2 regions of the Rathayibacter sp. AY1H3 genome follow, and region 1 is predicted to be linked to the other one. Evidence: predicted binding sites of a transcription regulator. Region 1 holds the regulator's gene; the other holds the start of a gene.

Region 1 (14,374 bases):
CGGAGCCCCCGATACCGCGCCGGAGCTCATCGCGGTCGTCGGCGCGACCGGCACGGGCAAGTCCGACCTCTCGCTCGAGCTCGCCGAGGCGATCCGGCAGGACGGCGGCGCCGCTGAGATCGTGAACGCCGACGCGATGCAGCTCTACCGCGGGATGGACATCGGCACCGCGAAGCTGCCCGCCGACGAGCGTCGGGGCGTCCCGCACCACCTGCTCGACGTCCTCGACGTGACGGAGGAGGCGTCGGTCGCCCGCTACCAGAGCGAGGCGCGGCGCGTGATCGAGAGCGTGCTGGCGCGCGGGGCGACGCCGATCCTCGTCGGGGGCTCCGGTCTGTACGTCTCCAGCGTCGTCTTCGAGTTCTCGTTCGCGGGCACCGACCCGGCCGTCCGGCGCCGGCTCGAGGAGACCGCCGAGCGGGAGGGCCTGGGCGCCCTCGTCGAGCGGTTGCGCCGGATCGACGCCGGAGTGGCCGAGCGGATCGGTCCGCACAACGCCCGGCGCATCGTCCGCGCGCTCGAGATCGCGGAGCTCACCGGCGGGAGCACGCACAGCGCGCTGATGTCCGACGAGCCGGTTCGGTGGCGCCCCGCCTCGATCCTGTTCCTCGAGGCTCCGCGGGAGGAGCTGGTGCAGCGCCTCGACCGGCGGGTGGAGCGGATGTGGGCGACCGGGATGCTCGACGAGGTCGAGCGGCTCGTCCCCTTCGGCCTGGAGCGCGGCGTCACAGCCGGGCGGGCCATCGGGTACGCCCAGGCGCTCGCCCAGCGTGCCGGCGTCCTCAGCGAGGAGGAGGCGATCGCGGCGACGCAGGCGCTCACGCGCCGCTACGCACGTCGGCAGAACAGCTGGTTCCGGCGCTACGCCGGCGCCCACCGGCTCCCGTACGACGCGCCGGACCTGGTGTCGCGGGCGCACGCCGCCGCCCAGGCCGCCGCTCCCGCTCCTCGCTAGGCTGTGCGCCATGACGATCGAGCTGCACTTCACCAAGGGCCAGGGCACCGGCAACGACTTCGTGCTCTTCAGCGACCCGGACGGTGAGGTCGACCTCTCGCCCGCGCAGATCGCGATGATCTGCGACCGCCACTTCGGCGTCGGCGCCGACGGCGTCATCCGTGCCGTCCGCTCCCGCGCGATCCCGGAGGGCGCCGCGGCTCTGGCCGAGGAGAGCGAGGCGGAGTGGTTCATGGACTACCGCAACGCCGACGGCTCGATCGCCGAGATGTGCGGCAACGGCATCCGCGTCTACGCCGCGTTCCTGCTCGCGGGCGGCCTCGCGGCGCTCGAGCCCGGCGACACCCTGCCGATCGGCACCCGCGCCGGCGTCCGCGACGTCACCCGCAGCGGTGCCGGGTTCCAGGTCGACCTCGGCCGCTGGGAGCTGGCGGGCGGCGAGCCCCTGGTGCGGGCGAAGGAGCTCAAGGTCGCGCGCCCCGGTCTCGGGATCGACCTCGGCAATCCGCACGTGGTCGTCGCCCTCAGCAACGACGAGGAGCTCGACTCCGCCGACCTCTCCTACATCCCGCAGCTCGACCCGGAGCTCGAGGACGGCGCGAACGTCGAGTTCGTGGTTCCCGGCGAGCCCCTGGTCCACGACGGGATCGGGCGGATCCGGATGCGCGTGCACGAGCGCGGCAGCGGCGAGACCCTGAGCTGCGGCACGGGTGCCGCGGCGGCGGCACTGGCGGTGCGCTACTGGGCGGGAGCGCGCGCTCCGCAGGCCTGGCGCGTGGAGGTCCCGGGCGGCACGCTCGGCGTGACGATGTTCGCGGCGGAGGAGGGCGAGCACGTCGGGCTCTCCGGCCCGGCCGACCTCGTCTTCACCGGGACGATCCGGATCGACTGAGGACCCGGTCAGGCCAGGCGGGTCGTCCGCAGCACGCGGAAGCCCTTCGCCGAGGAGACGCGCTCCACGTCGAGCCGCCCGGCGAACGCGGCGCCCAGCCAGGTCTGGAGCGAGTCGGAGCCGAGGTTGCGCTGCACGACGAGCCAGGCGTCCGCGCCCTCCTCGAGCCGCGGCAGCCAGCGTTCGAGCAGGAGGTGCAGCTCCTCCTTGCCGATGCGGATCGGCGGGTTCGACCACACGGTGCGGAAGCGGACGTCGTCGGGAACATCCTCGGGCAGCACGGCGTTGACATTGAGGACGCCGAGTTCCTCGCAGTTGCGACGGACCAGCTCGAGCGCCCGCTGGTTGACGTCGACCGCCCACACCCGGGCGTCGGGGGAGGCGAGGGCGAGCGCGAGGGCGATCGGGCCCCAGCCGCAGCCGAGGTCCAGCAGGTCCCCGTCAGCGGGGGCGTCGGGCACCGCGTCCAGCAGGACGCGTGTGCCGAGATCGACGTGACCGGGGCTGAACACCCCTCCTGCCGTCGTGACCTCGAGGTCGCGGCCGGCCAGGCGGGCCTGGATCCTGCGGGGCCGGAGGTCGCCGTCGGGAGTACTCGAGAAGTAGTGCTCGGCGGCCATGAGAAGTGAACCTATCAAGACCTGAGGAGTTAGTGTTATCCGGATGACGGAAGACCTGAACGAGACCGACACGACCGAGGCCGTGGACGTCGTCTCGAGGGTCCTGGCGAACGCGCAGTCGCGTTCGGCAGGGTACTCGCGCTTCGTCGCGGGTGGAGCCCAGGCGCTGCAGAGCGCCGGCCACGAGGGCGAGAACAGCGACGGCGAGCAGTTCGACCGCGACGACCGGCAGGCGCTGCGACGCGTCGCCGGCCTCTCGACCGAGCTCGAGGACGTCACGGAGGTCGAGTACCGCCAGCTGCGCCTGGAGAACGTCGTGCTCATCGGCGTGTACTCGCAGAATTCGCTGGAGGACGCGGAGAACTCGTTGCACGAGCTCGCCGCGCTCGCGGAGACGGCGGGAGCGACGGTCCTCGACGGCCTGCTCCAGCGCCGCCCGCACCCCGATCCGAGCACCTACCTCGGCAAGGGCAAGGCCCAGGAGCTCGCGGGGCTCGTCGCGGCCCTCGGCGCGGACACGGTCGTCGCCGACACCGAGCTCGCACCGAGCCAGCGGCGTGCGCTGGAGGACGTGGTGAAGGTCAAGGTGATCGACCGCACCGCGGTGATCCTCGACATCTTCAGCCAGCACGCGAAGAGCCGTGAGGGCAAGGCGCAGGTCGAGCTCGCGCAGCTCGAGTACCTGCTCCCGCGACTGCGCGGCTGGGGCGAGTCCATGTCCCGCCAGGCCGGCGGCCAGGTGGGCGCGGGAGCCGGAATGGGCTCGCGCGGTCCGGGTGAGACGAAGATCGAGCTCGATCGTCGCCGCATCCACACCCGCATGGCGCGCCTGCGCAAGCAGATCACGGCGATGAAGCCCGCCCGCGAGGCCAAGCGCGCGAACCGCAAGCGCAACGCCGTCCCCTCGGTGGCGATCGCGGGGTACACGAACGCCGGCAAGTCGAGCCTGCTGAACCGGATGACGCACGCGGGCGTCCTCGTCGAGAACTCGCTCTTCGCGACCCTCGACGCCACCGTTCGCAAGGCCCAGACGAAGGACGGGCGCCTCTACACGCTCGCCGACACGGTCGGCTTCGTGCGAGCGCTTCCGCACCAGCTCGTCGAGGCCTTCCGGTCGACGCTCGAGGAGGTCGCGGACTCCGATGTGATCGTCCACGTCGTGGACGCCTCCCACCCCGATCCGGCCGGGCAGATCGCCACCGTGCGCGACGTGATCGGCGAGGTGGGCGCCCGCAGCATCCCCGAGATCATCGCCTTCAACAAGGCCGATCTGGTGGACGAGGGCACGCGGCTGGTGCTGCGCGGTCTCGCTCCCGACGCGGTCTTCGTGTCGGCGCGCAGCGGCGAGGGCATCGACGAGCTGGAGGCGCGGATCGCCGAGATCCTGCCTGAGCCGGACGTCGAGATCGACCTGCTCGTGCCGTACGACCGTGGCGACGTGATCTCGCATCTGCACCGCAGCGGCCGGATCCTGTCGACGCAGTACGTCGAGGGCGGCACCCACGTGGTCGCCCTCGTGCACGCCGATCTGGCGGGCTCGCTCACCGAGTTCGCGGTTCCGCGCGCGGCCGTCCAGGCCTGATCGCCACCACCCGAGCGCCCGTCTCCCCGTCAGGGAGGCGGGCGCTCGGCGCATCCGGGAGGGGGTGCGGCGACCCGCACCACCGACCGGCGGCGGCCGGAGGGTTCGGCGACGGGGTTTCGGCGGCCCTCCTCCGCCTTCCCGTGACCGCGACGGAGGGGCGCGCGCCCCGATCGCCGGTGCCCGTCGAACGCAGGAGGGGCCCGGCCGGCTGCACGCCGGTCGGGCCCCTCCTGCACGCCCGGTGTCAGACCGAGCGCAGGACCGCCACGATCTTCCCGAGCACCTCTGCCTCGTCGCCGAGGATCGGCTCGAAGTTGGAGTTGCGGGGCAGCAGCCAGGTGTGGCCGTCGCGCTGGCGCAGCACCTTGACGGTGGCCTCGCCGTCGAGCATGGCCGCCACGATCTCGCCGTTCTCGGCGGTGCGCTGCGAGCGGACCACGACCCAGTCGCCGTCGCAGATCGCGGCGTCGATCATCGACTCGCCGACGACCTTGAGCATGAAGAGCTCGCCCTTGCCGACGAGCTGCCGGGGAAGCGGGAACACCTCGTCGATCTGCTGGTCGGCCATGATCGGCACGCCCGCCGCGATCCGGCCGACGAGGGGGACCATCGCCGCGTCGCCGACCGTCGCGGTCGACTCGAACGACCCGTCGTCCTCCGTCGAGCTGGGGACGTCGATGAGGATCTCGAGGGCGCGGGGCCGGTTCGGGTCGCGGCGCAGGTAGCCGCTGAGCTCAAGCTGGTTGAGCTGGTGGGTGACGCTCGACAGCGAGGCGAGGCCGACCGCGTCGCCGATCTCGCGCATGCTCGGCGGGTAGCCGCGGCTCGACACCGAGCGCTGGATCGCGTCGAGGATCGCGAGCTGCTTGGCGCTCAGGCTCTTCCGGCGCCGGCCTGCGGCCGCCTTCGTCTTGGCGGCCGGGGTCCCGGCCCTCTGCGCGTCGCTCACGATGCTCCCTCTTCCCGGTGCGCACGCCGCGTGCGCGCCCGCCCGGTCGCGACCCGACAAGGAATGTCGGTGGTCGCTGCTGTACTACGACCAGGCTCTCGAAACTGTATCCGCCGGAACTCCCGACTCGGAACATTCGTTCGAGTGTGTCGCGCGCAAGTCCGCACGCGGATCAGCTGGAACGGTCTCTTGACCGCTTCATCGTTCGAAGATATGTTCGGTACAGGCGTTCGGGGCGGCCCTCCCGGCCGAGGGCCTCTCCGAATCCCTGTTGAAAGGAGCGATCCCATGACCGCACAGCTCACCTCCCGCCCGCTGCAGCGCTCGTCCGCGGCCCGGCCCGTCGAGGTCCTGCCGTCCGCTTCCGAGCCGATGAACGCGTTCGGCGAGGCGCGGATCGTCCGCACCCGTCTCCGCCTCACGCGCCGCGGCCGCGCCGTGGTGGCCGCTCTGGGAGCCCTGCCGATCGTCGCGGGTGCCTTCGCCTTCGGGCTCAACGGTGGTGGAGCGGTCGCGTCGAGCGACGCCGCTGCAGTCGAGTTCCAGTACGTCACCGTCCACGCGGGCGAGTCGCTCTGGTCGCTCGCCGAGGAGCTCGCCCCGCAGGCGGACCCGCGCGACGTGGTCGACGACATCCTCTCCCTCAACCAGCTCTCGAGCGCGGGCGTCGAGCCCGGGCAGCGCCTCGCCGTCCCGGCCGAGTACGACACCGCTCGCTGAGCCGGGCTGCCCGGTCGTCCGCGTCGGGCGCTTCGCTACCATTCCCTGGTGACGACTCTCGACGACCTGCCCCTCCGCGACGACCTCCGAGGCAAGCACCCGTACGGCGCACCCCAGGCGGTCGTGCCCGTCGCCCTCAACGTCAACGAGAACACCCACCCGGTCCCGGACGACGTGATCGCCGACATCGTCGGGCGGGTCTCGGAGGCGCTGCGCACCGTCAACCGGTACCCCGACCGCGAGTTCCGAGAGCTGCGCGACTCCCTCGCCGGCTACCTCGGTCACGGGCTCACCGCGGACGGCGTGTGGGCTGCGAACGGATCGAACGAGGTGCTCCAGCACGTCCTTCAGGCGTTCGGCGGTCCCGGGCGCTCGCTGCTGGGGTTCGCGCCCACCTACTCGATGTACTCGATCCTCGCGTCGGGGAGCGGAGCGGAGTGGATCCCCGCTCCGCGCGAGGCGGAGTTCGAGATCGGAGCCGAGTACGCCGCGGAGCAGGTGCGCCGGGCCCGGCCCGACATCGTCTTCCTCTGCGCGCCGAACAACCCGACCGGGACGCCGCTCGACCTCGCCGTGATCGAGGCGGTCTACGACGCGACCGACGGCATCGTCGTCGTCGACGAAGCGTACGCCGAGTTCGCCGGCAGGGGCGCGCCCACCGCGCTGAGCCTCCTCCCCGGGCGACCGCGCCTGCTCGTGTCCCGCACCATGAGCAAGGCCTTCGCCTTCGCCGGTGTCCGCCTGGGCTACCTCGCCGCCGACCCCGCGGTGATCGACGCGCTCCGCCTCGTCCGCCTCCCGTACCACCTGTCGGCCCTCACCCAGGCCGCCGCGACCGCCGCCCTCGCTCACGCCGACGAGATGCTCGCCATGGTCGGCGAGATCATCGTGCAGCGCGACCGGATGATCGACGGACTGCGCGCCCTCGGCTACCGCCCGTACACGACCGGCAGCAACTTCGTCCTCTTCGGCGGCGTCGCGGATCCGGCCGCCGTGTTCGAGGGCCTGCTCGCCCGCGGCGTGCTCATCCGCGACGTCGGCATCCCGAACCACCTCCGCGTCAGCGCCGGCACCGAGGAGGAGACGACCGCGTTCCTCGAGGCGCTCGCCTCCCTCCCCGCACCGTCGGCCGACCCCGCGGTGGCGCTTTCGCGCGAGTAGAGGTCCGCCCTGGGTCGGTGACGCGGCGCGAATAGACTGGGAGGCATGACCTCCCCGAGCGCCGCACCCGGGCGCACCGCCTCCCTCAGCCGTGCCACCAACGAGTCGAGCATCGAGCTCTCCCTCGACCTCGACGGCACGGGCGTCGCCGATCTCGAGACCGGCGTGCCCTTCTTCGACCACCTGCTGACGGCGTTCGCGAAGCATTCGCTCACGGACCTGCGCGTCCGGGCCCGCGGCGACATCGAGATCGACATCCACCACACCGCGGAGGACATCGGCATCGTGCTCGGCACGGCCATCCGACAGGCTCTCGGCGACAAGGCCGGGATCTCCCGCTTCGGCGACGCGCTCGTCCCCCTCGACGAGGCGCTCGTGCAGGCCGTCGTCGACATCTCGGGGCGCCCCTACCTCGTGCACACCGGCGAGCCGGAGGGCTTCGCGCTGCACCTGATCGGCGGCCACTTCACCGGGTCGATGGTGCGCCACGTCTTCGAGGCGATCGCGTTCAACGCCGGCCTCACCGTGCACGTCACGGTGCTCGGCGGCAGGGACCCGCACCACATCGCCGAAGCGGAGTTCAAGGCGTTCGCCCGCGCCTTTCGTCAGGCCAAGGCCCTCGACCCGCTCGTCTCCGGCGTGCCGTCGACGAAGGGCGCGCTGTGAGCTCGGCCCGCCCCTCCGTCGTGGTCTACGACTACGGCTCGGGGAACGTGCACTCCGCCGTCAAGGCGCTCGAGCTCGCCGGGGCCGACGTCGAGCTGACGGGGGACCGGAAGCGGGCGCTGGAGGCGGACGGCCTCCTCGTGCCCGGCGTCGGCGCCTTCGACGCCGTGATGTCGGCGCTGACCCGCGCCCGCGGCGGCGAGATCATCGAGAAGCGCCTCGCCGGCGGGCGCCCCGTCCTGGGCATCTGCGTCGGGATGCAGGTGCTCTTCGAGCGCGGCGTCGAGCGCGGGGTCGAGAGCGAGGGCCTGGGCGAGTGGCCGGGGACGGTGGACCTCCTCCCGGCCGAGGTCGTCCCGCACATGGGCTGGAACACCGTCTCCGCTCCCGAGGGCTCGGTGCTCTTCGACGGCATCGCCGAGGAGCGCTTCTACTTCGTGCACTCCTACGGCGCCCGCGAGTGGTCGCTCGACGTGATGCCCCCGTTCCCGCGTCCCGCGGTCACCTGGGCCGATCACGGAGGCCCCTTCATCGCCGCGGTCGAGAACGGGCCGCTCTCGGCCACGCAGTTCCACCCCGAGAAGTCGGGGGCCGCCGGGCTCCGGCTGCTGGCCAATTGGCTGGGCACCCTCCGCACGAACTAGGATCGGCCGGTGGTCGGCGCCTCCAGGGGCCGGCACCGGCTCCGAGACTGAGGATGACGATGAGCGAGTTCACCAAGGCCCCGGGCCTGGTCCTCCTGCCCGCGATCGACGTGGCGGGCGGCAGGGCCGTGCGGCTCACGCAGGGCGAGGCCGGGACCGAGACCAACTACGGCGACCCGATCGACGCCGCGGGCGACTGGGCCGACCAGGGCGCGGAGTGGATCCACCTCGTCGACCTCGACGCCGCCTTCGGCCGCGGCGACAACCACGGCATCATGAAGAAGGTCATCCGGCAGGTGAAGGGCGTCAACGTCGAGCTCTCCGGCGGGATCCGCGACGACCGCAGCCTCGAGTCCGCGCTGAGCGCCGGCGCGAAGCGCATCAACCTCGGCACCGCGGCGCTCGAGAACCCCGAGTGGGCCGCGAGCGTCATCGCGCAGTACGGCGACCAGATCGCCGTCGGGCTCGACGTCCGGGGCACCACGCTCGCCGCGCGCGGCTGGACCAAGGAGGGAGGCGACCTCTGGCAGGTCCTCGACCGCCTGGAGGAGGCCGGCTGCACCCGCTACGTCGTCACCGACGTCACGAAGGACGGCACGCTCAAGGGCCCGAACCTCGAGCTCCTCGAGCAGGTCATGGCCCGCACCCACCGCCCCGTGATCGCCTCGGGCGGCATCTCGAACCTCGACGACATCGCCGCGCTGCGCGACCTCGTGCCCCAGGGGCTCGAGGGCGCGATCGTCGGCAAGGCGCTGTACGCGGGCGCGTTCACGCTCGCGGAGGCCCTGGATGTCGCATCCGAGTGAGCCCCGCCCGCTCCCGGCGCATCTGACCGACTCCGCCGGCACCCCCTGGGCGGGCCGGCACTTCGAGCCGAGCGCAGCACCGGAGGACGACGGGAGCGCCCCGGAGGCGCTGGTCGCCGCGCTCGAGTCCTTCACCCGCGGCACTAGCGGCCCGGAGGCCGTGGTCGACGCGCTCCGCACGTCCCGCCTGCTCATCCCGCTGGTCGCCCGCCTCGGCGAGGAGGCCGAGGGGGTCGGGGGACTCCGGGCGGACAAGACGCAGGAGCTCGCGATCGTCACGGTCGCCGGACCCGACGGACGCACGGTGCTCCCCGTCTTCAGCGGCGTCGAGAGCATGCGCCGGTGGGACCCGGCCGCCCGTCCCGTCCCTGTCGACGGGCGCCGCGCGGCCCTGGCGGCCGTCGCGGAGGGCACCGAGGTGATGGTCCTCGACCCCGCGTCCGAGCGGGAGTTCGCGGTCCGGCGCCCGGCCCTCTGGGCGATCGCGGAGGGCGGCGACTGGCGGCCGGCCCCCGCCGATGCGGAGGTGCTCCTGGCTCTGCGCGCGGCTGCGGAGGGGGAGCGGGCGGTCGCCTCGCTCGAGGTGCGCGCGGGAGACCCGGAGCAGCGCCTCGCGGGGCCCGAGCTCGTGGTGGTCCTGAGCCTGCGCCCGGGGCTCGATCAGGACGCGCTCGGCGCCCTCGTCGCGCGATTGGGGGAGCGGTGGGCGGCCGACGAGACCGTCGCGCAGCGCGTCGACTCGATGACGCTGCAGCTCGCCGCCGCCCGCTGACTCCCGATCAGGTGACCGGGCCGGTCCACTTCTCGCCCGGGCCCTTGCCGATCGGGTCGGCGATCGGGGACGCCTCACGGAACGCGAGCTGGAGGGTGCGGAGGCCGTCGCGCAGGCTCCGGGCGTGCATGTCGCTGATGTCGGGCGCCCCGGCCGTGACCAGGCCCGCGAGCGCGTTGATGAGCTTGCGCGCCTCGTCGAGGTCGACCTGCGCTCCGGGCTCGTCGGCGAGCCCGCACTTGACGGCGGCCGCGCTCATCAGGTGCACGGCGGCGGTGGTGATGATCTCCACCGCCGGGACCTCCGCGATGTCGCGCGCGGCCTCCACGTCGGAGGCTCCGCCGTCCTCGCCGAATCGTCGCGTGTAGTCGTCGTCGTACTGGGCCATGGGTCCTTCGTTCGTCGTCCGTGGTGGAGGGGCGCGGCCGCCGGAGCAGAGGATCGAGGGGCGGCCGGATCCGGTCTGTCGGGCGGGCCGCCGGTCTGCTATGGTTGTCCGGGCTCCGAGGCATGTCCTCGGTTCGAAAGTGGAGATTCTCCCACCCGCGCTTGACCGCTTCACAAGGTTACCGGGTCAGAAGCACTCCGCCCCCGAGGGTCGTCAGACCACCGGAGGCAGGGCTGCGGCTCTCGAGGTCCGCCTCGGGAACCGCGTCACAGGGTGCGAGCGCCGTGCTGCAGGCACGACGTGGACGGGACGATCACCTCTCTCGGGTGCGCTGGAGAAGACTCCGGCAGCGCAGCTGCACTCACCGAGATCAGAGGAGAAACGCAATCAGCGATCCCCGTACCAACGACCGTATCCGCGTCCCCGAGGTCCGCCTCGTGGGTCCCGCAGGAGAACAGGTCGGCGTCGTCAAGATCGAGGTCGCCCTGCGACTCGCGCAGGACGCAGACCTGGACCTGGTCGAGGTCGCCCCCAACTCCAAGCCGCCCGTGGCCAAGATCATGGACTACGGGAAGTTCAAGTACGAGCAGGCTCAGAAGCTCAAGGAAGCCCGTCGCAACCAGGCGAACACGATCCTCAAGGAGGTCCGTTTCCGCCTGAAGATCGACAAGCACGACTACGAGACCAAGCGCAAGCGCGCCGAGGGCTTCCTCAAGGCCGGCGACAAGGTCAAGGCGATGATCCTCTTCCGCGGTCGCGAGCAGTCGCGCCCCGAGATGGGCGTCCGCCTGCTCCAGCGCTTCGCGGAGGACGTCGCCGAGTTCGGCCAGGTCGAGTCCACCCCGACCATCGACGGTCGCAACATGGTGATGGTCATCGGCCCGCTGAAGAACAAGTCCGAGGCGAAGGCCGAGGCCAATGCGGTCCGCGCCGCTCGTCGCGAGGCCAACACCCCCGAGGACACGGCCGAGGCCGAGTCCGTCTAGTACTTCGCCGCCCCGGCCTCGGGGCCGGTGGACGCCCCGCTCGCGGGGCACCGGTTTCGCCCCGCCGAGCGCGGAGTGACGTTCACAAGGAGAGAACATGCCCAAGATGAAGACCCACTCGGGTGCCAAGAAGCGCTTCAAGGTGACCGGCTCCGGCAAGGTCATGAAGCAGCAGGCCGGCATGCGTCACAACCTGGAGTCCAAGTCCAGCGTTCGCACGCGCCGCCTCAACCAGGACCAGGTCCTCGCCCCGCAGGACGCCAAGGTCGCCAAGAAGCTTCTCGGTCTGTAGCCCACCGCCGGCGCAGCCCGCTGCGCCGCGTGGTCGCTACTCAGCCGACACGGATCGATAGGAAGAAACAGCAATGGCAAGAGTGAAGAGGGCCGTCAACGCCCACAAGAAGCGTCGCGTCATCCTCGAGCGCGCCTCGGGCTACCGCGGCCAGCGGTCGCGCCTCTACCGCAAGGCGAAGGAGCAGGTCACCCACTCCCTCGTCTACTCGTACCGCGACCGCCGCGCCAAGAAGGGCGAGTTCCGTCGTCTCTGGATCCAGCGCATCAACGCCGCGTCCCGCGCGAACGGCCTGACCTACAACCGCTTCATCCAGGGCCTCGCCCTGGCCGGCGTCCAGGTCGACCGCCGCATCCTCGCGGACCTCGCGATCACCGAGCCGGCCACGTTCGCCTCGCTCGTCGCGACCGCGAAGAGCGCGCTGCCCGCCGACACCTCGGCGCCCAAGGCCGCAGCGTAGTCAGCACGGCTTCCCGGAGGGGGTCGCGACCGAGAGGTCGCGGCCCCCTCCGTCGTTCGAGGGCCCTCCCGCGCCGTGTCTGCGGGGGCGGCGATCACCGCGCCGATAGGCTCGCCGCATGCTCGACAACCCCCGCTCTCCCCGTGTCCGCTCCGTGGCGAAGCTCACCCGCCGCCCGGCCCGGCTCGAGACGGGGCTCTTCCTCCTCGAGGGCCCGCAGGCACTCTCCGAGGCTCTGCAGTACCGCCCGGAGCTGATCGTCGAGTCGTTCGCGACTCCGACCGCTCTGGAGCGGCACCCCGAGATCGTCGCCGCGGCCGCCGAGGCGGAGGTGGAGATCGAGTACGTGACCGAGGACGTCCTCGACGCGATGGCCGACACCGTCACTCCGCAGGGCTTCGTCGCGGTCTGCCGTCAGTTCCCCACGTCGCTCAAGGACGTCGTCGCCTCCGAGCCGCGCCTCGTGGCGGTGCTCGAGGAGGTCCGCGATCCGGGCAATCTCGGCACGATCATCCGTGCCGCCGACGCCGCCGGCGCTGACGCGGTCGTGCTGTCCGGCCGCTCGGTCGACCTCTACAACCCCAAGGTCGTGCGCTCCACGACCGGCTCGCTCTTCCACCTCCCGGTCGCGGTCGGCGCCGACCTCGCCGACGTGCTGGGCCGGCTCCGCGGCGTGGGACTGCGCTCCGTCGCGGCCGACGTGAAGGGGGAGGACCTGCTCGACGTCCGCGCACGCGGGGACCTCGCCCAGCCGACCGTCTGGGTCTTCGGCAACGAGGCGCGCGGCCTCGAGGACGAGTCGCTCGCCCTCGTCGACGGCGTGGTCGCGGTGCCCATCTACGGGGCGGCGGAGTCGCTCAACCTCGCGACCGCGGCCTCCGTCTGCCTGTACGAGAGCGCCTTCGCGCTGCGTTCCTGAGAGGAACCGGGCCGAGGGGGCCGCGAACCTGGAGAACAGGGCGCGTTGTTACCCTTCGGTTAAGAATTCCCTCATGATTTGACCGGCCCATCCCCGTGTGCTTCTCTGACGGCATGGTCACAGCCCCGCAAGACGAGCGCGCCGCCGCTCCCGCCGGTGAACCCCTCGTCGTCCTCTCCGGGGTGCAGAAGCACTACGGCGACTTCCAGGCTCTGAAGGACATCGATCTGACGGTGCACCGGGGCGAGGTCGTCGTGGTCCTCGGCCCCTCCGGATCCGGCAAGTCGACGCTCTGCCGCACGGTCAACCGGCTCGAGACGATCTCGGGCGGCACCATCACCATCGACGGGCAGAAGCTCCCGGAGGAGGGCAAGGGCCTCGCCGCGCTCCGCGCCGACGTCGGGATGGTCTTCCAGTCGTTCAACCTCTTCGCGCACAAGACGATCCTCGAGAACGTCACCCTCGGCCCGATCAAGGTCCGCGGGCTCTCCCGCAAGGACGCGGAGGCCCAGGCCACGGCGCTGCTCGACCGGGTCGGCGTCGGCCACCAGGCCGCCAAGACCCCGGCCCAGCTCTCCGGCGGGCAGCAGCAGCGCGTCGCGATCGCACGGGCGCTGGCGATGAAGCCCAAGGTGATGCTGTTCGACGAGCCGACCTCGGCGCTCGACCCCGAGATGATCAACGAGGTCCTGGACGTGATGGTCGGGCTCGCCAAGGACGGGATGACGATGATCGTCGTCACCCACGAGATGGGCTTCGCCCGGAAGGCCGCCGACCGCGTCGTGTTCATGGCCGACGGCGAGATCCTCGAGGACACCGACCCGGAGTCGTTCTTCACCGCGCCCCGCACCGACCGGGCCAAGGACTTCCTCTCCAAGCTCATCACGCACTAGAAGCGCGATCAGCAGCCACCAGGCAGGTCGGACCCGTGACCCGGGAGCCGACCCGACATCGCCCGCTCCGGCGGGCCGAACCCCAGGAAGGACGATCATGCGCACCAGGCTCATGTTCATGACCGCGGGACTCGCAGCAGCGACCCTCGCCCTCGCCGGCTGCTCCGGCGACTCCGGAACCGCCGGCGGCGGCGCCGGTGGAGGCTCCGAGGGAGGGACCTCCGCGTACGAGGTCGCCTCCGACGTCACTCTCGAGGGCAGCCCGACCTTCGACGCGATGACCGCGGACGGCAAGGTCGTCATCGGCGTCAAGGAGGACCAGCCCGGGCTGGGCTACCTCGACGCGGCGACCGGCGAGCGCTCCGGCTTCGACATCGAGATCGCCAAGTGGACCGCCGCCTCGCTCGGCTTCGCGGCCGACGCCATCGAGTTCAAGGCGATCCCGTCGGCCAACCGCGAGGCGTCGATCGTGAACGGCGACATCGACTACTACGTCGGCACCTACTCGATCACCGACAAGCGCAAGGAGCAGGTCGGCTTCGCCGGACCCTACTTCGAGACCGGCCAGCAGCTGCTCGTCGCGGCCGACAACGACACGATCACCGGACCGGACGACCTCACCGCCGACACCACCGTGTGCTCGGCCACCGGCTCCACCCCGATCCA
Region 2 (14,374 bases), on a different contig from region 1:
AGCGGTCAGCGAGTCGATCGCCGCGCGCGCGTCCGCCTCGTGCACAGCGTCGGTGGTCGTCGCGGTGACGATCAGGCCGAAGTTGAGCAGGCCAGCCCCGGAGGCCTCCTCCGCCGCGGTCGCCTGGGCGGAGCGGGTGGAGAGGGTCGAGCGGGCGGTGGGCTTGGTCGACGCGGAGTTGTTGAACTGCGCCGCGTTCAGGTCCGCCTCCACGATCGCCGCGGCGCGGGCGGGGTCGATGGGGCGGTAGAGCAGGGTGACGCGCTTGCGGGCGACGTCGCGGTGCGGAGCCAGCAGGCGCGCGAGGATCCCCGACTGCACGACTCCGCGCGGCGGGGAGGTCATCGTCCACGACGTCGACACGGCACCGTCGTGCCGGTACGACTCCCACCGGGACTCAGCGGCCGCGGGGCCGACGTCCGTCCAGGACAGCTCGGGCACGTCACCCGAGGCGCGGGCCTCATCGATCAGGACGGCGGCGGCGGGGTCGTAGGCGATCCGGATCACCTCGCACAGCTCCTGAGCACCGAGCGGCCGTGCAGCGCCGGCCCCTGTCGCGGCAAGGCTCGTCGTCAGGCCGGGCAGGCGGGCGGCGAGGTCGGCGGCGACCTCCTTCGCGTTGCGGCGCTTCCCGCCGATGCGAGACAAGGAGGAGAAGGTGATCGCGACGTAGGCGCGGATCGTGGCCGACCCGACCGGGTAGCTGCTCACGACCTCCGAGAGCATCGCTCGAGCGAACTCCGGCGCATCCGGGTCCATCGACCCCTCGACCTCCGAGCGCAGGCGCGTACCGGTGTCGGGGGCCGTCTCGACGGTGACGGAGGCTGCCTCGATGCCAGGCTCGTCTCCGAGGTTGGAAAGCCAGATCCCGTACTCCGCGACCTGGTTGTTGACCTGCTCCTGATCCACCAGCGCGGCGCCGTCGGGCTCCGTGGCGATCACGACGGTGTAGTGCTTGGTCGAGGGGACGTGCACGAGAGCGAACCGGCGCCCATGCGAGTCCTCGTGCTCTGAAAGCTGCGACGCCGCGGCCAGTCCGGGGAGCTGGAACGTGCCCCACTTCGCTCGACCCGCGGGACCGGAACGGTAGACGTTCGCTCCCTTGGCCTTCGTCCGCATCCAGTTCACGCGATTCACCGTCCTTCCGAGGGCGCTCTGCCCGTGCTTGTCCTTCACTGAAACCGTCAGCAAGATCCCGCCGAAGATCGCGGCGACGATCAGCGCGGCCCCGAGGCCGGAGAACATCGACGCGATGATCGAGGAGAGGATGCCGACGAACAGCACGCCCGTGGCGAGCTGTCCGAGGCCGCCGAGTCCCGCAGTCTGCGGGCGACGCCAATTGCCGTACGTGCGCGGCGCCTCAGCGCTGCGCGTGGGAGTCGTGGTGCTCATCACTTCCCGCTTCCGTTGCCGCCAGTGGCGTCGTCCGTGGCGGCCTTGACCGCCCCTGCTGCGTGCTTCGCGCCTTCGGCGGCCTTCCCTGCCACCGCAAGGCCGACACCGATCGGGCCTCCTGCCGCGGCTGCGGCACCACCGCCTGCCGCCGCACCGCCCGCTGCCGCACCACCGCCGGCCGCAGCTCCGCCAGCTGCGCCACCGCCTGCTGCTGCGCCGCCGCCTGCACCGGAGGCGGCCGGAGTCGCAGCGGGTGACCCCTTGCTGCCTGCGGAGGCGCTACTGCCGGACGGTGCGGAGCCGAAGCCACCGCCGCCGGGCGTTCCTCCGCCCCCGCCCACCGAGGCGACAGCGGGGACGAGGAAGCGCATCAGCGCGGGCAGGGCCACGAGCGCGATGAGCATCAGCGCGAGGCCCGTGACGATCTGGAACAGCCCGGTGCCGTCCGACTTGAACAGATCAGTGCCGGTCATTCGGAACGCGATCGCGTAGACGATTGCCGCGGCTGGCTTGTAGAGGATGAAGGCGAGGGTCCAGGCCATCGTCTTCTTGAACCACTGCTGCCCGATTTCCGTATTGGTCGCGGCCGCGGCGATCGGGAAGATGCCGGCGAGGACGACGAGCATCGCGCCGCGGAACACCATGAGCGCGATCTGAACGTAGGTCATGAGCACGGCGAGGATGCCGAGGAGGAACAAGCCGATGAGGCCGATACCCGACGTTGCGGTCAGCGAAATCATCGCGAAGATGTTCGTGCCGAAGCAGTTGCTCTCACCGTTGGTGACGTCGCAGTCGGTGGAGTTGTTGAGGATCCAGATCGAGAAGGCGTCGCCTGCCTGCGTGGCGAGACGGATCACGACGAGTCCCGCGCCGGCGACGGCGATCAGCGTCAGTACCGACCGGGCGAGGGTGCGCAACTCGCCCGCGCGCTGCGTCCACACCATGCGGCCGGCGGCGACGAGGATCGACAGGATCGCGAGTCCTCCGGCGTACCACTCGAGCTGCCCTTGCACCCAGCCGACGACGCTCGAAGATTCGTTGAGGTGCAGCGCCAGGGGTAGGAACCCCGTGACGAGCGCTGAGGCGGAGGAGAGCAGGAAGACGGCGAAGATGATGACGCCGATGCGTCCCATGTGCGCCTCGCCGTCGCCGTGGCGGCGACGGGTGCTCATCATGACGCCGGCGATGATGAGCGACATGACCGCGAGGCCCGCCGCGACCCACGTCACATAGCCGAGGATCGTCTCGAACGCCTCAGGCAGGGGCGGTGTGCCGCCGCCGTTAACGCCGCCTCCCCGGTCGACGACAGTCACCGGGGAGGGAACGTTCACCCAGAGGGTGCCGAGCGAGACAACCGCTTTGCCGAAGCCCTCCAGGATGTTGTTGACGAACTGCTGCAGAGCGTCGTTCGACGCCTGCGATACGACGTTGCCGATGCCTTCTCCGGTCCAGCAGAGAACGTCGACGACGGAGCACGGCTCTTTGTCGGGGACTGGGGTCATGTGGTGCCGCTCCAAGGGAGGTAGCCGCCGAGGCTCTGCAGAGCGACCGGGCGGAAGGTGGGGAGTCCGTCGTCGGTGAGCACGAACTTCCAGTCGCCCTCGGACCAGCTGAGGGCGTAGGGGAAGCTGATGAGACGTCCGTCGGAGATCTGGAAGGCGATGTCGATGGTGGCGTTCTGGCCGTCGTAGGCGAGGACTTTCACGCCGGCGATCTGGGAGCTCAGGCCGGTGTTGCTCTGAGTGGTCTCGCGGGCCAGCGCGGCGTCTCGACCGGGGCCGGGGACGGTGAGGCGTTCGGTGACGAGATCGCTCAGACGGCCGTCCGTCCCCATCGCCCAGAGATTCGCCACGGCGAAGGCTGCGCCCTCCACGGTGTGCGCGTAGCAGCTGCGGACTCCGTCGGCGTCGACGACGCCAGGCCCTGCATCCTCTGAGGAGGGCGCTGCCATGGTCCCGACGATGGTCCACTCCGCGTCGGGTGCGGCAGCGAGGCTGCCGCTCTCGTCGAGTCCAGGGAGGCCGCAGATGCTCGCAGCATCGGCGTCGAGCTCTGAGGCCTCGGAGGTGGGCGTTGCAGTGGTGGCGGGCGTGGCGGTGCGCTGCCCGCCACCACTGTCCAGGGACGTGACGGCGAGCAGGATCGCGGCCAGAACGAGGATTCCGAAGACGATCGCTCCGAAGATGAATCCTCGACTGGTGAACGGGTTGCGCTTCTCCGTGTCGCTCATGACGTCGTGCCTTTCGTTGGTGGTGCGGTCGGTTTCCTCCGGACGCTACGCGCCCATCAGGAAGCCGACGATCGTGAACGCGGCGGACACGATGATCACGCCGACGAGCAGGCGTCCGAGCCAGCCGCCGATCTCGCCGCCTTCGCCGCGGCGGGCGGAGACGGTCATGGTGACGCCGAGGATGATCAGGCCGACGACGGCGACGCCGAGGCCGACCCACTTGGCCCAGCCCATGACCGTGGTGAAGGCCTCGAACCCGGGGGGCATGCCCCCGGGGCCCGGATCCGGCACGACCGCGCCGAGCGCGCCCGCGGTGGTGAGGATGTCGGTCGTTGCTGCGAGCAGTGCAGACATGGTGTGCTCCGTTTCGTGGTGGGTGGTGCGGGGTGATCGGCGCCGCGGGTGCGACGTCGAAAGGGTCCGGTTATCCGGTGGTGAGGGGGCCGTCGGCGTAGGCGACGTCGAAGTGCAGGTGGTTCGGGGTGTCACCGAACTGGGTGATGTGCTGATACGTGGTCGAGCGGCACTGGATCTGGCCGGCGCGGGAGCCCTGGGGCACCTGTGGGTCCAGGACCGTCAGCAGTTGCAGCGCGTTCGCGTCGCAGCCGGTAGTGGCCGTGTCGTCGAAGGAGAAGAAGTCGACCGCGTTCCCGCCACCGTTCATCCAGTGCGAGGAGCCGGTGCCTGCGCCCAGGAGCGAGCCGGTGCACTGTCGGTTGAGGTCGGAGACGCCGACCTTCCCGAACGTGTTCAGCGCGATGGTGATGATCTGGAGGATGCGGACGTCGATGCCGCAGTTCTCCTTGGCGGTCCCGGCGGCCATGTCGCGGATCTGCTGCGCGTAGCGGTCCTCGAGCAGACGCAGGCGCCCCTCGTCCATCGCCGTCACGAGTGCGGCTGCGAGGGCCTGCGCGTCACCGGACACGGCGACGCATCCACGGATCGGCGCAGCCGTCGCAGGTGCGGTGCTGGCCGGCGTCGACGGAAGTTCGACCGGTACAACGTTCGTCGCGGGTGCGGTCGCGCTGCTGCCGAGGCCGTTGAGGTAGGTCATGATCGCCACGGCGTCGGCGCGGTACTTCGTGTAATGGTTCGGGTCGGCGTTGCGCTGGACCATGTTGATCGCGATGGAGGGCTCCATCGACTGCCAGCCCTCAACCGCCACGAGGCGGTCGTAGAAGAAGCCCGCCGAGATTGTCGGGTCCATGCGCTGCTCGACGGTGCCCCAGCTCGACTGCTGCTGGAACAGTCCGGTCGAGTCGGCAACTGACCCGTCCGGGTTGATCGCACCGTCCCCGTAGGCGATGTTCACCAGGGAGGACTCCCCGATCGCCGTCTGCACGCCCAGCGTCTGCCCGTCCGCGCCGAGCCCCTTCGCCGCTCCCGCGTTCACGATCAGTGCTGCATTCACGAGCTGGTCGTGCCCATAGGCGCCGACCTTCGCGTCCGCAGAGATCGCGGAGACGTTGACGGGTCCCCCGCCTGGCAGGCATGCCGCGGCAGCGGAACCGCCGAAGAACAGCACCCACAACAGCATCGCGACCGCCACGACGGGCACCATGACCGCCGCCAGCACCCCCAGTCCGCCCTTCTCCACTCGGCTACTCCGAGGCCAGAGGAGTGATCTGCTCAACGGACCAGGGAGTGCTCTCCGTGGTGCGGTGGACGTACACGGAGTACTCCCCCGCGTCAGTGGGGACGAGGATGCGCATCGTGAACGCGCCGTCACCGTCGCGGACGGTCGCAGCGCCCGTGAGACTCGTGCAGGGCACGTTCGCCGGGTCGACCGTCTCGTAGGCCACTGCTGCCCGCTGGCTCAAAAACGGGTAGAGCTCGCTGATCCAGGTGTCGTAACCGAGCGTTGGACGGCAGAACGCCATCACCGCTTCCGTCGCAATCGCGACGGCTGTGCTCATGAGAGACGGTTCTGGGGACGGCTCCGTGTCGACCGGTTGTACGCCCTCAGGGGTCGGCGTCGGCGATGAGAATCGGGTGTTGGGGAGAGGTGAGGCGGTCTCACGTGACGCCTCATCTGGCGAAGTCGGCGAGCAGCCGCTCACGAGGAGGGAGGCGATGAGGGCGAGCAAGACGGTCGAGTACCGAGACGAAGAAGCGGGCACACGTCAAAACTACCGATTTCGGTAGCTAATGCAACCCGGTTCGGTTACCGAAATGGGCTTATATCATCTTTGGTACATTCCAGGGGTGGCTAGACGACCGGCGCCGGGACCGACCGACTTTTCGCGACGCGTGGTCCGCGCGGTTGAGACGCTTCGCGATCGTGCACGGCTGACCAACACCGAACTCATCCGTGCTGCGGGCATCTCGGCGAACTACTTCTACATCCGTCTGCGCGGCGAAGCGCCGTTCACCACCAACGACATCGAGAAGCTCGCTGGAGCCTTCGGGGTCGAACCGTACGAAGTGCTGCAGCTCGCGTCTTCTCCGAACCCGGAAGACAGTGGCGGAGAGCTCACTGCTGAGCGCATCGACGGCAGGGAGTTCGCTCGACGACTCCGATTCCTCGCCGAAGGGCCGACGAGTGCGGATGCTCAGATCTTCACTCTCGACACCCTCGTTCAGTCCATCCGCGGTCGTGACATCAGCTTCGAGCCGAAGGACTGGGATGAGCTGCTTGAGCTGGAGGGCTCCACGCGGCTCCCGGTCGATCTGCTCGTCGGTCTCAGCGAGTTCTTCGGCGTCAGCTACGAGTACCTGACCGCAAGGCGTGAAGACGAAGCCAGCGAGCTCATCGAAGCGGAGATCCGCTTCCACCGGGCGCTACTGGCTACCGGAGCCACCTCGATCAGTGCTCGAGCGCTGGGGGGCATGAACGCGAAGCAGCTCGCCGCCGTGACCAAGGCGATTCTGTCGATCGAGCGAACTCCGAAGGAGGGCACTACCGAATGAGCACCACCCAGAGCAATGAAGCCCTGTGGTTCGAACACGCCGACGTCGCCGCACGCACGACGCAGACGTTCGAGGAGAACCGGTTCCAGGACGATCAGACCCTGGATGCCCTCCTCAAGCATGTCTCTGACCTGCACGGCAAACCGATCCACGTCGATGCCATCGACGACGATGACTGGCAGACGCTCACAGCTCTCTGGGTCGATTTTCCCGACGAGGCCCAGATTCTCTACCGCTCGACCGATACCCGGCTCTACCAGATGCACTGCATCCTGCACGAACTCGCTCATATCGCCCTCCGCCACCCCGGCTGCAACGTCCTCGGGGACGACTCTTCCGTCGCCTCCTATCGGGGGACGAACGGAGTCGTGCGCGGCCGGCTCCTGGAAGCAGGCGGCTTGGAGGACCTCGAGAACGTTGATGGGGACCGGCGCATCCTCGAAGGCGAAGCAGAGCACCTCGCCCATCTTCTTTCCCGCTCACTCCTGCGTCCTCGTTTCCGGGAGGACGAGGAGGTCTTCGGGTAGATGCAGGCTTTAGCCCTGATCGCTCTTGTGGTCCTCGCCGTCGTCTTCGTCGCCCGGATCCCCGCTGCTGTCTCCCAGCCCTCGAGCCGGTTGTCCTGGCTCGCGAGCGGAGTCGGCTCCCTCGCGCTCCTCACCCGAGTCCACCCCGGATTGGACCGGTTCCTCGGTGGCGAGAACTACATCAACCTCGCCCAGAACGTCCTGGCGACCACCGCGTTCTGGTTGGTCATGAGAGCAGCCCTCCTTCAGTCCCGCAGCACCCCGCGATTCTGGACGAGGAAGCTCATCCTCGCCGCCATGCTCGTGTCCTTCGTCGTGCCGTTCCTGTTCATCGCCGACAAGGAACCCACCTCGAAAACGTTCATCACCGAGCACATCTCCCAGACAGGTACCTGGCTTTACGCCAGCATCTATATGACGGCGATCCTCGCCATCTCGACGATGCTCCTGCTCGGTCTCCGTCGCAGAAAAGCGCGCTCCTACGGCTTCTTCGTCGCAGGCAGCAGCCTCGTCATCCTCGCCTGCATCGACGAGATCATCGTCTTGTCCCTCGACCACTTCGAGGTCACCGACCTCGGTTTCCGCGTCCTCCTGCGGAACGCGTTCGACTTCCTGTTTTACTGCGGCGTGATCCTCATCGTCACCGGAATCGCCTCATTCACACTGCAGAAGGCCATGCGCGAGGCGCGACTCAGTCGGCATGCACGGCGACTTCGGCGCCTCGCCGGCAGACTCGCGGTGATGCGGACTACGAACGGGTCAAGTCGCGTTCGAGACGAATCATCGATCGCGGTCGTATACGACCTGGTCATCGCGCTACGCGACTTCGAGAACGCTCACCGCGGCCGTCTGACACCAGCCGACGCTCGTCACGTTGCAGCGGCGGAGGCCATCGTTATGGAACAGCTCCCCTCCCCCGCGACCACAAGAGCTTGGACTCGATGAGCGCCCGGCAAGTCGGCGTGAGAGCTGTCGTAGGAGTAGCGGGAGCCGCTGTGACTGCCCTCTCCCTGCTGGCAGGCATCGGTGTCGTCCTGGGGCGGCGAGTCGTGCTGCCCGGGCGCAAGAAGACCATGCAGGTCCTCTCGGCGACCCCGGACAGCCTCACTCTCCACGCCACGCCCGAAACCCTTCACAACGGCGAGTACGGCTTCTGGTTCGACTCCGATCGGAGCCACGCGCTCGTCGGCCGGATTCTTCATCACGACGCGATCGAGCGGACCGTTCGCCGCGAGGTTCTTCGAGTCACCGGCGGCGATCTCTCCACCGCTCACGAAGGCCGATGGACCGGGCACGTCTTCGCGCGTCCTGAGGACATCGACCCGCGCGTGCGCGAGATCCACGTCGACGCGCCAATAGGCCCGTGTCCGGCGTGGCTCTTCCCGTCGACCGGCGGCGAGGGCGAAACAACCTGGGCGATCCACGTGCACGGCATCCGCACCACCCGCATCACCGCGCTGCGCTCAGTCCCGGCAGCACGCAAGCTCGGCTACACGTCACTCGTTCCTTCGTTCCGAGGTGACGGAGATGGGCCACCAACGAAGAACGGGGCGTCGACTCTCGGTCAAACCGAATGGGATGACGTCGATGCTGCGATCAACTACGCCGTGGAGCACGGAGCGCACAGCATCGTTCTGTTCGGCTGGTCCCTCGGTGGCGGAATCGCACTTCAACTCACCGAGCGGTCTCGACACCGCCAACTCATCACAGCCCTCGTCCTCATCGCGCCCGCCACCGACTGGCGGCAGGTCATTCGGGCTGGAGCGCGCCGCGCTCATCTGCCATCGGTGGTGGGTGCACTTGGGACGTTCGCGCTCTCCACTCGCCCCCTCAGCACCCTTGTAGGACTTCCCGGGCCCATCGATTTCGATGCCCTGGACTGGACCCGAGGACCGAGACTCACCGTTCCAACCCTCCTCATCCACTCAGACGGAGATCGGGAGGTGCCTGCCTCGTTGTCACGGGCCTTCGTGAGCGTGAACGTCGAGCGGAGCGCGCTAGCCCTGCTCCCGCCCGCTGCGCATGCCTGGGAGTACAACGTCGCGCCGGACGCATTCGACGCTTCGGTTCGTGAGTGGCTTCAGAGTCCTGGCTGACTCTTTGGATGGTGTACCGGAATCGGTACGGTAGCAGCACCTATTTTGGTAGGGTGCCGACATGGTTGTTCGACGGGAGTCTCATGCCCCGGCAGGTAGGGGCCGTCACGGCGCGACTTGGGCTGACGCCCCTGTCCCTCGGCAGCAATCGCGCTTAATCCCGGGATTGATCCGCCCTACGCTCGGCGTGGCGCGCACAATCCCGGGGTTAGATCAGCACTCTGGAGGCATGGCTCCGATCAAGCAGAAGCGACGCGCGCGCAACGGCGCCGTCACCGTGCCCGTCGAGTTTCAGATGCCCCACGTGCTGAAGGACGACGTCGACGGCGCCGCCAAGGCCTCAGGCGTCTCCCGCTCGCTGTACTTCGAGCTTCTGGCAGATCAGCTCCGCGACTCCACCGGGCGTCTGCCCGTGCTGGCACCGACGTTCGATATCGACCAGGAGGCGCACATCTCCGCCGCTTAAACGAAGGAGGCCCGCCGAAGCGGGCCTCACCAAGTTTCGTAGCTCGTACCCCGACACCGACCAAAGCAACGGGTCCGAGCTAATCAAGTCACCACCCTCACGGGAGGCTTCTCTATGCCCGAAAGATTACACGACGGGCTGAGAGATTCAATGATGGATCTTTCGGCGCGCCGTAGCAGCTCGTCGACGCTCGGCGGCGACGCATGGTCCCTGACGCGTCGGCTGAGCCCGCGCGGCACTGTCCGGACGATGCGCCGCGACGCCTACGGGCGCTTGGACGAGAACGCGTACCCCACGGCGTTCCTGATCTCTCCAGTCGCCCCGAGCACTCCCTGGGCCGTCTACCTTACGGACGACGCCGGCACGTTCCGGCTGCTCTGCTTCGACTTCGACGGCAAGGACTCCCACGGCGTCGACGCGGACCTCATGGAGCAGGCCGCGGACGACTGTGACGCTCTCTCCGCCGTTCTGGACACACACCAGGTGGCCCATCTCGTGTGCCAGTCCTCCGGGACTGGCGGCCGGCACCTGTGGATCGCACTCGCCGAGGGTGCTCCGGCCGAGTTGGTGGCTCGGCTGGCGATCGCCGCGCGCGCGAACTTCCGCACGCTGGATCACGGGATGCTCTGCAACCCCCGAACCGGCGCCGCTCGACCTCCCCTGTCCCCGCACCGCGACGGCAGCTTCTCGAGCGTTCTGCGCGGTCGCGCAGAGGAGCTGCTGGATGCGACCGTCACCGCGGCCGCCATTGAGGCCGTGACCGCTGCGCTGCAAGCCTCCCGCCCGCCACGCGCCATCGACGCTGCTCCCCCGGCCGCCCCGACCACCACGCATCGGGCACACCGCCAGCTCAGCGCTGCCGGCGCCGGGCACATGGCGGCCGCGGGTGGCGGTGCGAATCCGTCGTGGACGGCGTTCATGTGTCTGCTTTCCGCGGCGCACGCCGGCTGGTCCTTGACCGACGTCGAGCACGCCGCTCGGACCGCTCCCGGGATGGAGCACTTCCGGACCAAGAACACCGGTCGCGGTAACCGCCGTCCGCGCTCGCGCGACGAAGCGGCGGAGCGCCTGACGCGGCAGTGGCAGAAGGCGCTCCAGTACGCGGCGCTGCACGCCGTTCTCCCGTCCGAGCGCGAGCCGGGCGACCTGGTGGAGCTGGAGAGTCTCGTCGGCTCCGTCAGCGCCCTCGTCGAGCGGTTCCGGGTGAGCCCGGGCCGGTGGGGGCGGACCGAGCGGGCGACGTCGGAGAAGACGATCCTCACCGCTCTGGCCTACCTGACCCTGCACACCGGCAAGCGCACCGTGGCCGCTTCCATCCGTGACCTCGCCCTCCTCGCGGGCCTGGGCCGAACGACCGCGGCCAGCGCCCTGCGGACGCTGCGCGAGGACGGCTACGTGCAGCTCGTCGTCCGCGCGGACGGCTCGAACGCCAGCGAATGGCGACTGTCCGAGCACCTTTCCACAGGTTTACTGCAAGGTCCGGTCACAACTACTAATAACCCCCGCCCCCCCGGGCCGATCTTCACCGAACGAACCATGCTCCTCACCATGCTCGAAGCAGACCTCACCGACACCCGGCACGACCTCTTCACCCGCGCCGGCCTGGGACACCTGGCAGGAAAGACCTACGCTCTGCTGCGCCGCGAAGGGACCCTCGCCCTCGACGCCGCCGCCACGTTGCTTGGGGTCACCAGCCGTACCGCCGCCACCGCCCTCTCCCGCCTGCGCACACACCGGCTGATCATCAAGCACACGACCGGGTGGACTCGCGCCAAGCGCGACCTGCGCACCGCCGCAGCTCGCACCCTCGGCGTTCACGGAGCCCTCGCAGATCGAGCCCATCGCTACGACGTCGAGCGCGAAGTCTGGGCCTGGTGGCAAGCCGAGCTGACCCACCGCTCGTCCTCCCCCAGGCAACGCCCTCGACGCCGACACGTCACGAGCCGACCCCTGTTCGAGGACACCACACCCGGTGAGCGCGTCTGGCCGCTCTACCCCCGCGACGCCGCCGGCCGCGGCGATCACCGCGAGGCGCTGCACTGGGGACGCACCGGCATGCTCGCCCCCGGATCGCTCTGGTGGTCCTCGACCGCTGCCTAGCCCCGACGCTGCCCCTCGACGTTGACATGGATTTCCGACGAGCTCGACGCGCCCGAGACGGCTCCACCCAGCGGCCGGACCATTGGTGCCTAGGAGCGCTGTCGGACCCTCCGACTTACACTCGACCTTCATCGAACGTATGTTCGAACTGGTCAGGAGGTATCGAGATGACTGTGACGATCGTGGAGCGGATCTCGACTCCGGCGCTGGACGCCGTGGCGATCGCGTTCCTCGTCGCCGGCGACGCGGTAGCTGCCGGGTTCCCCTCCCCCGCCCAGGACTATTTCGATGGCTCCCTCGACCTCAACGACCACCTCATCCGCGACAAGACGTCGACCTTCATCGTCCGCGTCTCCGGGGAGAGCATGATCGGCGCCGGCATCAGCGACGGCGACGAACTGGTGGTCGATCGCTCCCTCTCCCCCAAGCACGGCAACGTCGTCGTCGCGATCCTCGACGGCGAACTCACCGTCAAACGCCTCGAGCTCTCCCGCGGCGGCGTCATCCTGCGCGCCGAGAACTCCGAGTACCCGCCGATCCTCGTCCCCGAGCTCAGCGACCTCCAGATCTGGGGCGTCGTCACCGTCTGCCTCCACCACCTCCACCGTGCGCTCTGAACAGCGCAAGCGTCATCCTCACCAACCTCTCCCCCAAGAACTCCCACGCCTTCCTCGACGGCTTCGACACCGTCTTTGATACCAAGGGCCTCGGCGCGACCATCGATGCCGTGACCAAGCGCCACGGCCGCTCCGCTGTCGGCTTCGGGCTCGCCGGAATCCGCAAGGGACCCGTCTGGACGATGAAGCGCGGCGCGCTCTCCCCACGCTCCACAACCCACTGGGGCGAACTGGCGACGGCGTTCGCGCACTGACCGCAGATGCCGGCGCACGGAAACCTGAACCAGATTGCGGTATGAGTCCAAACTTCGGAAGATTCAGAACTACGAAGTCTGTAACTTCGGCTACAGGTCGCAGCGTCGTTCTCTGTAAATTACAGAGTCACAAACTCTGTAAGTCACATCGCAAGAGGGGAGCCCTGTGCGCCAGCGGATACGGAGCAGAACAGGTGTACAGAGTTACAGACTTCGTAGTTCTGTAGGTCCTGGATCAACTAACGGGCGAACCTGCTTGCAGCGGCAGTGGAGGTGTTCCGCATGCCACTTGGACCTGTGGAACGAACCGGCTCAAGCGTCAGAAGAGACCTGCTGTGTGAGCATCCATCGATGCGCCAGCCCTGCTCGGAGGGCGACCAGGTGCAACTTGGGTCGTCGGGGTAGCGGTCGACCACGCACTTCGTAAGTTACAGACTTCCGAAGTTGGAGATCTACGGCCGAACTTTGGTAGTCTGTAACTACGGAAGTGATAGGAGCATCCATGCGCATCGTGTCCCTGGCAAATCAGAAGGGCGGGGTCGGGAAGACGACGAGCCTGATGAACCTTGCGGCAGTCGCCGCCAAGAACGCGCGAGTGCTCGTGGTCGACGTCGACCCCCAACAGTCGACCACCATGTGGGCGGCTCGGGCGGGGGAGCGGCTGCCCTTCGACTTCGCGGAGAACACCGACCCCAACACGCTCACACGCCTGCGGGAGCTGCCGTACGACGTGGTCTTCGTAGATACACCAGGAAATCTGACTGATACGGCGATCCTCGGTGCCGTTCTCGATGTCTCCGACTTCGCGATCGTGCCGATGGTTCCAGAAGCGCTTGCTGTCGATCCGACGCGCAACACGATCAGCAAGCTCATCGAGCCGCGAGATGTTCCGTACCGAGTCCTGCTCGGCAAGGTGGACATGCGTGTACCGAACCTCCTCGAAGACTGGGTCAATCTCGTGGATGTAAGCCTCAAGCTCCCTCGCTTCAAGCAGCACATCCGACAGTACAAATCGATCAGCGATTCGCCGCTCACCGGAGACGTTGTGACGCAGTACCCCGACACCAGGCAAACCGCCAATGCGATCTACGACTACAACGCAGTCGCCCTGGAGCTCACCTCCATCTGGGCGCACTCGACCACGAGGAGCTCCTAATGGCCCGCCAGGACCTCAGCGCAATGCTGTCTACGCCGCCTCAGGCGGATCTGTCTCTCACTCCCCTCGAAGCATCCCCAGAGGCGGTGAAACCTCTTCAGCCGTCGAAGTCGCCGGAAGTGGAAGACGACGCTTCTGCAACTCGACAGGACCCGGCTGAGGGAGCCGGCTACCGGTCCTTCGCCAGGAAAGAAGCGAAGATCCGAGACGATCAGTACACCGCACTGACTGCGCACGCGCGTCGACTCACGCGAATCAGGCCCGCCGGGACCGAGCGAATCACGGAGAACACCCTCATCCGAGTAGCGATCGATCTTCTTCTCGCGAGAAGTGACCAGATCGCGGGCGGGTCGGAGGCCGAAATTCGGAAGTCTGTTGGTCTGTAAGTAACAGACTTGGAGTGAAGACGTCCACGGCCTCCATCCTTGAGCACGCCCTCCGCTCGGGCATTTTTACTGACCGTTACGGTCTTTCGATAGAATCCTCTATAGGAGGTGGTTGCCATGGCGATCGCTCAGAGGCCCGATGGGGAGGCCGTTCGCCGGCTGCGTAGCCGTCAGGTCGTGACGAGAGTGTCGTACCTGCGGGAGCTGCGCCGGGCCGCGCAGGACACCACGCAGAGG

What was found. Region 1 encodes LexA, which represses DNA repair genes until DNA is damaged. Its sites were predicted from a motif close to TCGAACANNTGTTCGA; they were not measured.
Region 2: the regulator LexA is predicted to act here: its motif matches at 11,856-11,871, upstream of C5C33_RS14205 (LexA family transcriptional regulator).

Annotation. Positions count from the first base shown of each region.
Region 1 covers NZ_PSUU01000009.1:61,260-75,633, forward strand. Annotated here, with positions in the region: gene miaA (tRNA (adenosine(37)-N6)-dimethylallyltransferase MiaA) at 1-955, shown strand, start outside; gene dapF (diaminopimelate epimerase) at 966-1,847, shown strand; gene C5C33_RS05580 (class I SAM-dependent methyltransferase) at 1,856-2,467, opposite strand; gene hflX (GTPase HflX) at 2,511-4,049, shown strand; gene lexA (transcriptional repressor LexA) at 4,297-5,001, opposite strand; gene C5C33_RS05595 (LysM peptidoglycan-binding domain-containing protein) at 5,290-5,721, shown strand; gene C5C33_RS05600 (histidinol-phosphate transaminase) at 5,770-6,882, shown strand; gene hisB (imidazoleglycerol-phosphate dehydratase HisB) at 6,928-7,548, shown strand; gene hisH (imidazole glycerol phosphate synthase subunit HisH) at 7,545-8,192, shown strand; gene priA (bifunctional 1-(5-phosphoribosyl)-5-((5-phosphoribosylamino)methylideneamino)imidazole-4-carboxamide isomerase/phosphoribosylanthranilate isomerase PriA) at 8,252-8,998, shown strand; gene C5C33_RS05620 (SseB family protein) at 8,982-9,770, shown strand; gene C5C33_RS05625 (DUF1844 domain-containing protein) at 9,778-10,158, opposite strand; gene infC (translation initiation factor IF-3) at 10,596-11,144, shown strand; gene rpmI (50S ribosomal protein L35) at 11,242-11,436, shown strand; gene rplT (50S ribosomal protein L20) at 11,510-11,896, shown strand; gene C5C33_RS05645 (RNA methyltransferase) at 12,015-12,815, shown strand; gene C5C33_RS05650 (amino acid ABC transporter ATP-binding protein) at 12,929-13,708, shown strand; gene C5C33_RS05655 (glutamate ABC transporter substrate-binding protein) at 13,806-14,374, shown strand, end outside.
Region 2 covers NZ_PSUU01000039.1:4,062-18,435, forward strand. Annotated here, with positions in the region: gene C5C33_RS14145 (SCO6880 family protein) at 1-1,392, opposite strand, end outside; gene C5C33_RS19145 (hypothetical protein) at 1,392-2,897, opposite strand; gene C5C33_RS14155 (hypothetical protein) at 2,894-3,625, opposite strand; gene C5C33_RS14160 (hypothetical protein) at 3,671-3,979, opposite strand; gene C5C33_RS14165 (hypothetical protein) at 4,050-5,222, opposite strand; gene C5C33_RS14170 (hypothetical protein) at 5,227-5,541, opposite strand; gene C5C33_RS14175 (helix-turn-helix transcriptional regulator) at 5,831-6,535, shown strand; gene C5C33_RS14180 (hypothetical protein) at 6,532-7,062, shown strand; gene C5C33_RS14185 (hypothetical protein) at 7,063-8,007, shown strand; gene C5C33_RS14190 (S9 family peptidase) at 8,058-9,158, shown strand; gene C5C33_RS14195 (hypothetical protein) at 9,388-9,624, shown strand; gene C5C33_RS14200 (hypothetical protein) at 10,051-11,724, shown strand; gene C5C33_RS14205 (LexA family transcriptional regulator) at 11,892-12,341, shown strand; gene C5C33_RS18620 (DUF4113 domain-containing protein) at 12,443-12,595, shown strand; gene C5C33_RS14215 (ParA family protein) at 13,098-13,751, shown strand; gene C5C33_RS18825 (hypothetical protein) at 13,751-14,137, shown strand; gene C5C33_RS14225 (helix-turn-helix domain-containing protein) at 14,255-14,374, shown strand, end outside.